Regions from separate parts of the Serratia sp. OS31 genome, predicted to be linked through region 1. Evidence: predicted binding sites of a transcription regulator. Region 1 holds the regulator's gene; the other holds the start of a gene.
The links. Region 1 encodes Fur, which represses iron uptake genes when iron is present. Its sites were predicted from a motif close to ATAATAATGAGAACNACTATCAA; they were not measured.
Positions count from the first base shown of each region.

Region 2: the regulator Fur is predicted to act here: its motif matches at 1,790-1,812, upstream of H5P17_RS18445 (Nramp family divalent metal transporter).

Region 1 is NZ_JACJFQ010000014.1:73,495-77,177, reverse strand. It holds gene fldA (flavodoxin FldA) at 152-691, shown strand; gene fur (ferric iron uptake transcriptional regulator) at 1,011-1,457, shown strand; gene H5P17_RS13680 (family 20 glycosylhydrolase) at 1,805-3,683, opposite strand, start outside.
Region 2 is NZ_JACJFQ010000023.1:76,361-80,043, reverse strand. It holds gene H5P17_RS18450 (DUF2502 domain-containing protein) at 1-382, shown strand, start outside; gene H5P17_RS18445 (Nramp family divalent metal transporter) at 518-1,750, opposite strand; gene H5P17_RS18440 (NupC/NupG family nucleoside CNT transporter) at 2,129-3,316, shown strand; tRNA gene H5P17_RS18435 (tRNA-Ala) at 3,472-3,547, opposite strand; tRNA gene H5P17_RS18430 (tRNA-Ala) at 3,608-3,683, opposite strand.

The sequences.
Region 1 (3,683 bases):
AAAGTGATAAATACCCGGGGTAAATTTCTGGCATGATACGCACTTACCGGTAAGAGATAACCTCTTGCCATGGCATCATTTTAATCGGTGTTATCGTAGTCAACGCTAACATCGTGAATGCAATTTATTGAATTTAAAGGTTATACGCGATATGGCTAATGTAGGCATTTTCTTTGGCAGCGACACTGGCAATACCGAAAACATTGCCAAGATGATCCAGAAAATTCTTCAGCAGCAGTTTGGCAAAGAGGTGTCTGAAATTCATGACATCGCCAAAAGCAGCAAAGAAGATCTGGAAGCTTTCGATATCCTGCTGCTCGGTATCCCGACCTGGTACTACGGTGAAGCCCAGTGCGATTGGGATGACTTCTTCCCAACGCTGGAAGAAATTGACTTCAACGGCAAGCTGGTTGCGCTGTTCGGCTGTGGCGATCAGGAAGACTACGCAGAGTATTTCTGTGATGCGATGGGTACCATTCGCGACATCATCGAACCACGTGGCGCCGCTATCGTAGGCCACTGGCCGACCAAAGGTTACCACTTTGAAGCCTCCAAAGGCTTGGCCAACGACAGTCATTTCATCGGCCTGGCCATTGACGAAGATCGCCAACCTGAGCTGACCAACGAACGTGTCGAAGGCTGGGTAAAACAAATCGTCGAAGAGCTGAGCCTGGCCGAAATCGTCGGGTAACGCCAAAGGTTGAACAAAAGCCCTGCAAAGTGCATAGTGTGCCGGCAGGGCCATCATTGGCAGTACTGATTACTGCAATAGAAGCTACAGATTTGTAACTTCCCACACCGTCAAGGTAGACTGAGTTTTCGGTTTATCCCATTCATCAAGACGTTGCATGTATAACATGCAATTGTGCAATTATAGCTTTGTTAACAACCGGCGGTTTCCATTTAGAGCAACCGGTTCTATAATGAGACGCAATTAACTCTTTGTGCCGACCGATGCCACAGGCGAGAACGCCTCAACTTGATTAGCATAGTAACAGGACTGAATCCGCATGACTGACAACAACACCGCATTGAAGAAGGCCGGCCTAAAAGTCACGCTTCCGCGACTCAAAATCCTGGAAGTACTGCAAAATCCGGAATGCCATCACGTCAGTGCGGAAGATCTGTACAAAAAACTGATAGATATGGGCGAAGAAATTGGCCTGGCTACAGTTTACCGCGTACTGAACCAATTTGATGATGCCGGCATTGTGACCCGTCACAACTTCGAAGGCGGCAAGTCCGTGTTCGAGCTGACCCAGCAGCATCACCACGATCACCTGATTTGCCTGGACTGCGGCAAAGTGATCGAATTTAGCGATGAGTCTATCGAAGTGCGTCAGCGTGATATCGCCAAACAGCACGGCATCAAGCTCACCAACCACAGCCTGTACCTGTACGGCCATTGTGAAACCGGTGACTGCCGCGAAGACGACACCCTGCACGACAAAAAATAATGTCCTAACCGGCATTGAGAACCGCCTTAACGGCGGTTTTTTTGTGCCTGCGATAATAGGATAAAAAATCCCCGGACAGGCCGGGGAAAGTTCACAGCGTTAAATACAACAATTGCAGCGGCACTTCTCTACAGCACTTCTCTCGTTCCCCACCTGGACACCTTCAGCGTCAACTCACCCGCCGACACGCGGATAAGTAAACTCGTTACAGCTTATATTCAAGCAACAATAGGCTATCGAAAAATAACCTCCAGACCGGGTCTGAACACACCACGCAGCAGCACGCCGGTCGCGGCTACGGTTGTTAGATAACGGCCCGCCTGCGAACAGCGGGCCAGGTCTCAGATTTACACTTTCTCGGCGCGGCTGTAACGCTTGCCATCCGGGCTCACCGCGCGGATTTGCACTTCACCGCTAACCTCAGGCTTGGCCTTAGCATCATAACGTTGCCATTGCTTGCCACCGTCGGTGGAATACTCGATGCCCAGACCCGGCAGCGAAATATTGGCTTCCAGCTTGCCCCCCACCACTCGGGCGCCTGGCACCGGCAACCGGTAGCTCACGCCACCTTTGTCCAGTTTTGCCAGCTCACGCTGACCGAGCAGGTTGGCGAAGCGCAGCCAATCCCGGTCCAGTTTCCTGGTATCGATGAAGTGGGTTTCGCCGCCTTTATACTCCCGGCCCGCCCGGTAATCCTGCTCCCAATCTGCCCGGTGCCATGCGCGCTCGGCCACCGACAACGAACGAGGGAAGATCATGTACTCCATTTGTTCGTCGGTACGCTGGGTTTCGCTCCACATCTGCGCGGAAATACCGTAAGCCCCCGGCCAGGGTTTGTCGCTCTTGGCGGTAAAGTGATTACCGTCGCGATCAACCGAGGTTTCGGCGTTTTGCGGCAAGTTGTTTGGCGCAAAGCTGAACATTTTCTGCTCGTCGCTGAAACGCGTTCCCCAGTAGTAACCGCGCTCGTCCGGGTTCACCTCATACGGGAAGTCCATGTAGACATAATCCGGGTTTGAGAGGATCAGCTCGTATCCCTTGTTGGACCAGTCGTTGGCACTGTCGAACCCGCCCCAATACAGCGTATCCCAGAAGTTAACCCCGACACGTTGGGTAGCAAAGGCCTTGGCGTTTTTCGCATCTTTCAGGCCATCCTGCCAGGCTTGCATTCTGTCGATGCCGTGCGCTTTTACCAATTGGCTGACTTCCACCCCGAAGTAGCTTGGCAGATGCTCCATATCGGCGACCTTGCCCTCTTTGATCATCGCCTGGCAGACCTGAGATTTCGCCCATGGCTTGTCTTCTTTGCTCTGATCAATGATGCCTTTGCCGGCTTCCGGCTTGTTCACATCGGTATAACCGGCGCCCAACCTGATATTTTTCGCCTCATCCCCGCCAAAGTGCCAGGTGCTCAACGGTTGTCCGGCCTCTTTATGCATCTGGGCAATCTCGCCGATCACCTTGTCGACAAAGCGCTTGGACGAATCCAGGCAAGGATTGAGGTAGCTTTGGCGGTTAAAGTACTGCACCGAGGTGGTGTTAGAGGTATCGGTTGGATCCACCAATCGGAACTCGTTGGCTTCTTGTTCTTTACCGGCGGCATGCAGTTTCTTATAGCGAGCTTCCATTGAGACCACCGCCGCACGGGCATGCGCCGGCATATCGATTTCCGGGATCACTTCAATCTGGCGCGCCTTGGCGTATTTGATGATGTCGATGTAATCCTGGCGAGAGAAGAAGCCGCCGTAAACCTCGGGACCCTGGCCATACTGCGGCAACAGGCAGGTGGTTTCACTCAGATCGTGGCAACGCTGCCCCCCGACCTCGGTCAGCTCCGGCAAGCCCGGAATGGCAATACGCCAGCCTTCGTCATCACTCAGATGGAAATGGAATTTATTGAGTTTGTACGCCGCCATTTGGTCCAGCAGGCGCAACACCGCATCTTTCTGGTGGAAGTTACGCGCCACATCCAGGAAGATGCCGCGATACTGGAAGCGCGGCGCATCTTTGGCCTCCAGCGTGGCGATTTTGGCACTGCCGTCGGTAGGTACCAATGACAGAATCGACTGCAAGCCATAAAACACCCCGGCCTGATCGAAGCCGATGACTCGCGCTTCCTGATTGCCTATTTTCAGCTCATAGGCTCCCGGCACCGCCAGTTCACCTTTGAATTTTCCTGGTTGAATATCGGTTTTGATCGGATAACCGGCTGCGTTACTGGTTATT
Region 2 (3,683 bases), on a different contig from region 1:
GGCCGCCTTATTGGTGGTGTCAACGTTGCCTGCCATGCCGCCTGCGCAGGCGGAAGGGCTGAGCATCGATCTGATGCCGGGCGTCTCATTACGTATCGGCGAGCAAGACAATCGCGGCCGTTACTGGGACGGTTATGACTGGCGCGACCGCGACTGGTGGCAGGGCCATCAGGGTCGGTACCTGGGTGAACGCAATCGTCGGGGCTACAACTGGGATGGTTATCGCTGGCGCGACAACAATTACTGGCGCAAGAATTATTACTATCATGAAGGGCGCTATCGTAAATACGATAAGCACTATTATAAGCACCATGAGAAGCATCACGGGAAAGGCCGACGTCATGACGATCGCGATCATCGCCACCATGACCACGATGATTGACGGCCAAAGGCCGTCAGCCCGCCTGATCCCCATCATTTAACAGATCGAGATACCCGGGGCGACCCGGGTTTCCGCTGATATCGAACTTTACTGAACCGCACTAGACTCAATGTCGGCCTTTCGTTGGGCATCCGATCAGAAAAGGCTGCTGACCAACAGGTAACCGTTCAAGCCAACCACCACCAGCACGATAACTTTCCCTATCGCCTGTATGCTGCGGCTATTGACCATCTCCCCCATCAGTTCGCGGTTGCCGGTGAACGACAGCAGCGGCACCAGCGCCAGCGCTATACCAAAACTCAACAACACCTGGCTCAGCACCAGAATGCGCGTAGCGTCCATTCCCATCATAATGACGATAAACGACGGCAGCATAGTGACCACCCGACGCACCCACAGCGGGATATAAAAGTGCACAAATCCCTGCATCACGACCTGCCCTGCTAGCGTCCCGACCACGGTGGAAGATAATCCGGCAGCGACCAGGCTCAGTCCGAAGATGGTCGCTGCCGCCTGGCCCAATAGCGGCTGCAGCGTCAGATAAGCCTGATCGAGATCGGCAATGCCGCTATGGCCGTTAAAATGGAAGGCCGCAGCGGCGGTAGCCATCATCGCCAGGTTAACAAAGCCGGCAATGGTCATGGCAATGGCGACGTCAAACTTGGTGGCCGCGTAGCGATCGGCTTTGGAATGCTCACCGCCGGTCTGGGTTAATGACGAATGCAGATAAATCACGTGCGGCATGATGGTCGCGCCCAGCACCCCGGCAGCCAAAAATACCGCGTCGCCGTTCGGCAGATCCGGTATTGCCATGCCTTTCAAAAAAGGCTCCAACTGCGGTTGCGAAAATACCAGTTCCACCATATAAGCCGCGGCAACAAACAGCAGCAAACCGCCGATCACCATTTCCAGCGGTTTCTGCCCACGTTTTTGCAGCATCAGGATCAGGAAGGTCGCAATACCGGTCAGGATAGCCCCTTCCAGCAGCGTGACGCCCAGCAGCAGTTTAAAACCTATCGCAGCGCCGATAAATTCGGCCAAATCTGTGGCCATGGCGATAATTTCAGCCTGAACCCAATAGGCCCAAACTGCCGGGCGCGGGAAACGATCGCGAATGTGCTCTGCCAGGTTTTTACCGGTGGCAATACCGAGTTTTGCGGACAACAGCTGGATCAACATCGCCATGACGTTGGCCCACACCACCACCCACAACAGGGTGTAACCAAAAGAAGCGCCGGCCTGGATGTTGGTAGCAAAATTACCGGGATCGATATAGCCGATAGCCGCTATGAATGCGGGGCCCATCAAGGAAAGTTTGATCTTCCTCGCGGGGCGACGGGTGGTCTCAACCACATCACTGTTCAGCATGTTCTGAACCCTTACTTCTATTAAGCCTGTGGTTATCTTATGTAAATGATAATAATTATCAAGCGCATTTAGAGCGATAATGCTTATCTCTGCGATAGGCAATTACGACGGGTTTAACGAAAGGTTTGACGGGTAAGTGAACATTTACCGTACTGAACGGCGTTCTCTCCAGGAAAAAATCCTTTGGGTAATCCATTTAGCGCAAGAATATGAATTTCATATGGATTGATTAACCTCTTGATTTTTTATGCTTTAGCGTACAAGTTTAAGATGTTTCCCCCTATGATTTTCCATATTTGCAATAGAGCTCTCGTTTTTAAACGTGGCGTTACATAAAATGACATCCGAAATTCAGCCTGCCTCAAGTTTGGAGCAAACATGTCCCATATTGCGCACTTTGCGTTGGCGTTAGTGGTCGTCGCGATCCTGGCACTTTTAGTGTGTCGCGATCGTAAAAGCATCCGCATTCGCTATGTTATTCAACTGTTGGTTATTGAAGTACTGCTGGCCTATTTTTTCCTGCATTCGGAAGCGGGTTTAGGCTTTGTAAAAGGATTTGCCGCGCTGTTTGACAAGCTGCTCGGGTTTGCTGGGCAAGGGACTGATTTTGTATTCGGCGGTATGGGCGACAAAGGTCTGGCCTTCTTCTTCCTGAAGGTACTGTGCCCAATCGTCTTTATCTCTGCGCTGATCGGTATTCTGCAATACATTAAAGTACTGCCGTTTATCATCCGCATTATTGGTACCGTGCTGTCAAAAGTAAACGGTATGGGCAAGCTGGAGTCCTTCAACGCCGTCAGCTCGCTGATCCTGGGCCAGTCTGAAAACTTCATCGCCTATAAAGATATTCTGGGCAAGATGTCCGAAAAGCGCATGTACACCATGGCGGCAACCGCGATGTCCACGGTTTCCATGTCCATCGTCGGCGCTTACATGACCATGCTGGACGCCAAGTTTGTGGTAGCGGCGCTGGTACTGAACATGTTCAGCACCTTTATCGTGCTGTCACTGGTCAACCCGTATGACACCAGTAAAGAAGAAGAGCTGCATCTGGGCAACCTGCACGAAGGCCAGAGCTTCTTCGAAATGCTGGGCGAATATATCCTGGCGGGTTTCAAAGTCGCGATTATCGTTGCTGCGATGCTGATCGGCTTTATTGCTCTGATCGCCGCGCTTAACGGCCTGTTCAGCGCCATCTTCGGCCTGAGCTTCCAGGAAATCCTGGGCTACTTCTTCTATCCATTCGCCTGGATTATGGGTATTCCTAAGCACGAAGCGTTGCAGGTTGGCAGCATCATGGCGACCAAGCTGGTTTCCAACGAATTCGTGGCGATGATGGAGCTGCAGAAGGTTTCTGCTGAACTCTCTCCACGCAGCCTGGGTATCCTGTCGGTGTTCCTGGTTTCCTTCGCCAACTTCTCTTCCATCGGCATCGTAGCCGGTGCGATTAAAGGGCTGAACGAGCACCAGGGCAACGTGGTTTCCCGCTTTGGTCTGAAGCTGGTTTACGGTTCTACGCTGGTCAGCATCCTGTCTGCGTCGATCGCAGGCCTGGTTCTGGGCTAAGCTTAAAAACCAGTCATGCAAAGGTCGCTTCGGCGACCTTTTTTATTGCCTGCGATCCTTCTGTAACTGCTGGCAAAACAGGGGGCGTTACGGTGATTCAATATGGGAGAAGACAGAACGCAAAAAGCCGACCCTGAGGTCGGCTTTTTAAATGGTGGTGGAGCTAGACGGGATCGAACCGTCGACCTCTTGCATGCCATGCAAGCGCTCTCCCAGCTGAGCTATAGCCCCACAAAAGTGGTACGCTTTAACCGGCGTTACGGTGTTCCCCAACCCTTCTGAGATAAAGGTTGGTGGAGCTAGACGGGATCGAACCGTCGACCTCTTGCATGCCATGCAAGCGCTCTCCCAGCTGAGCTATAGCCCC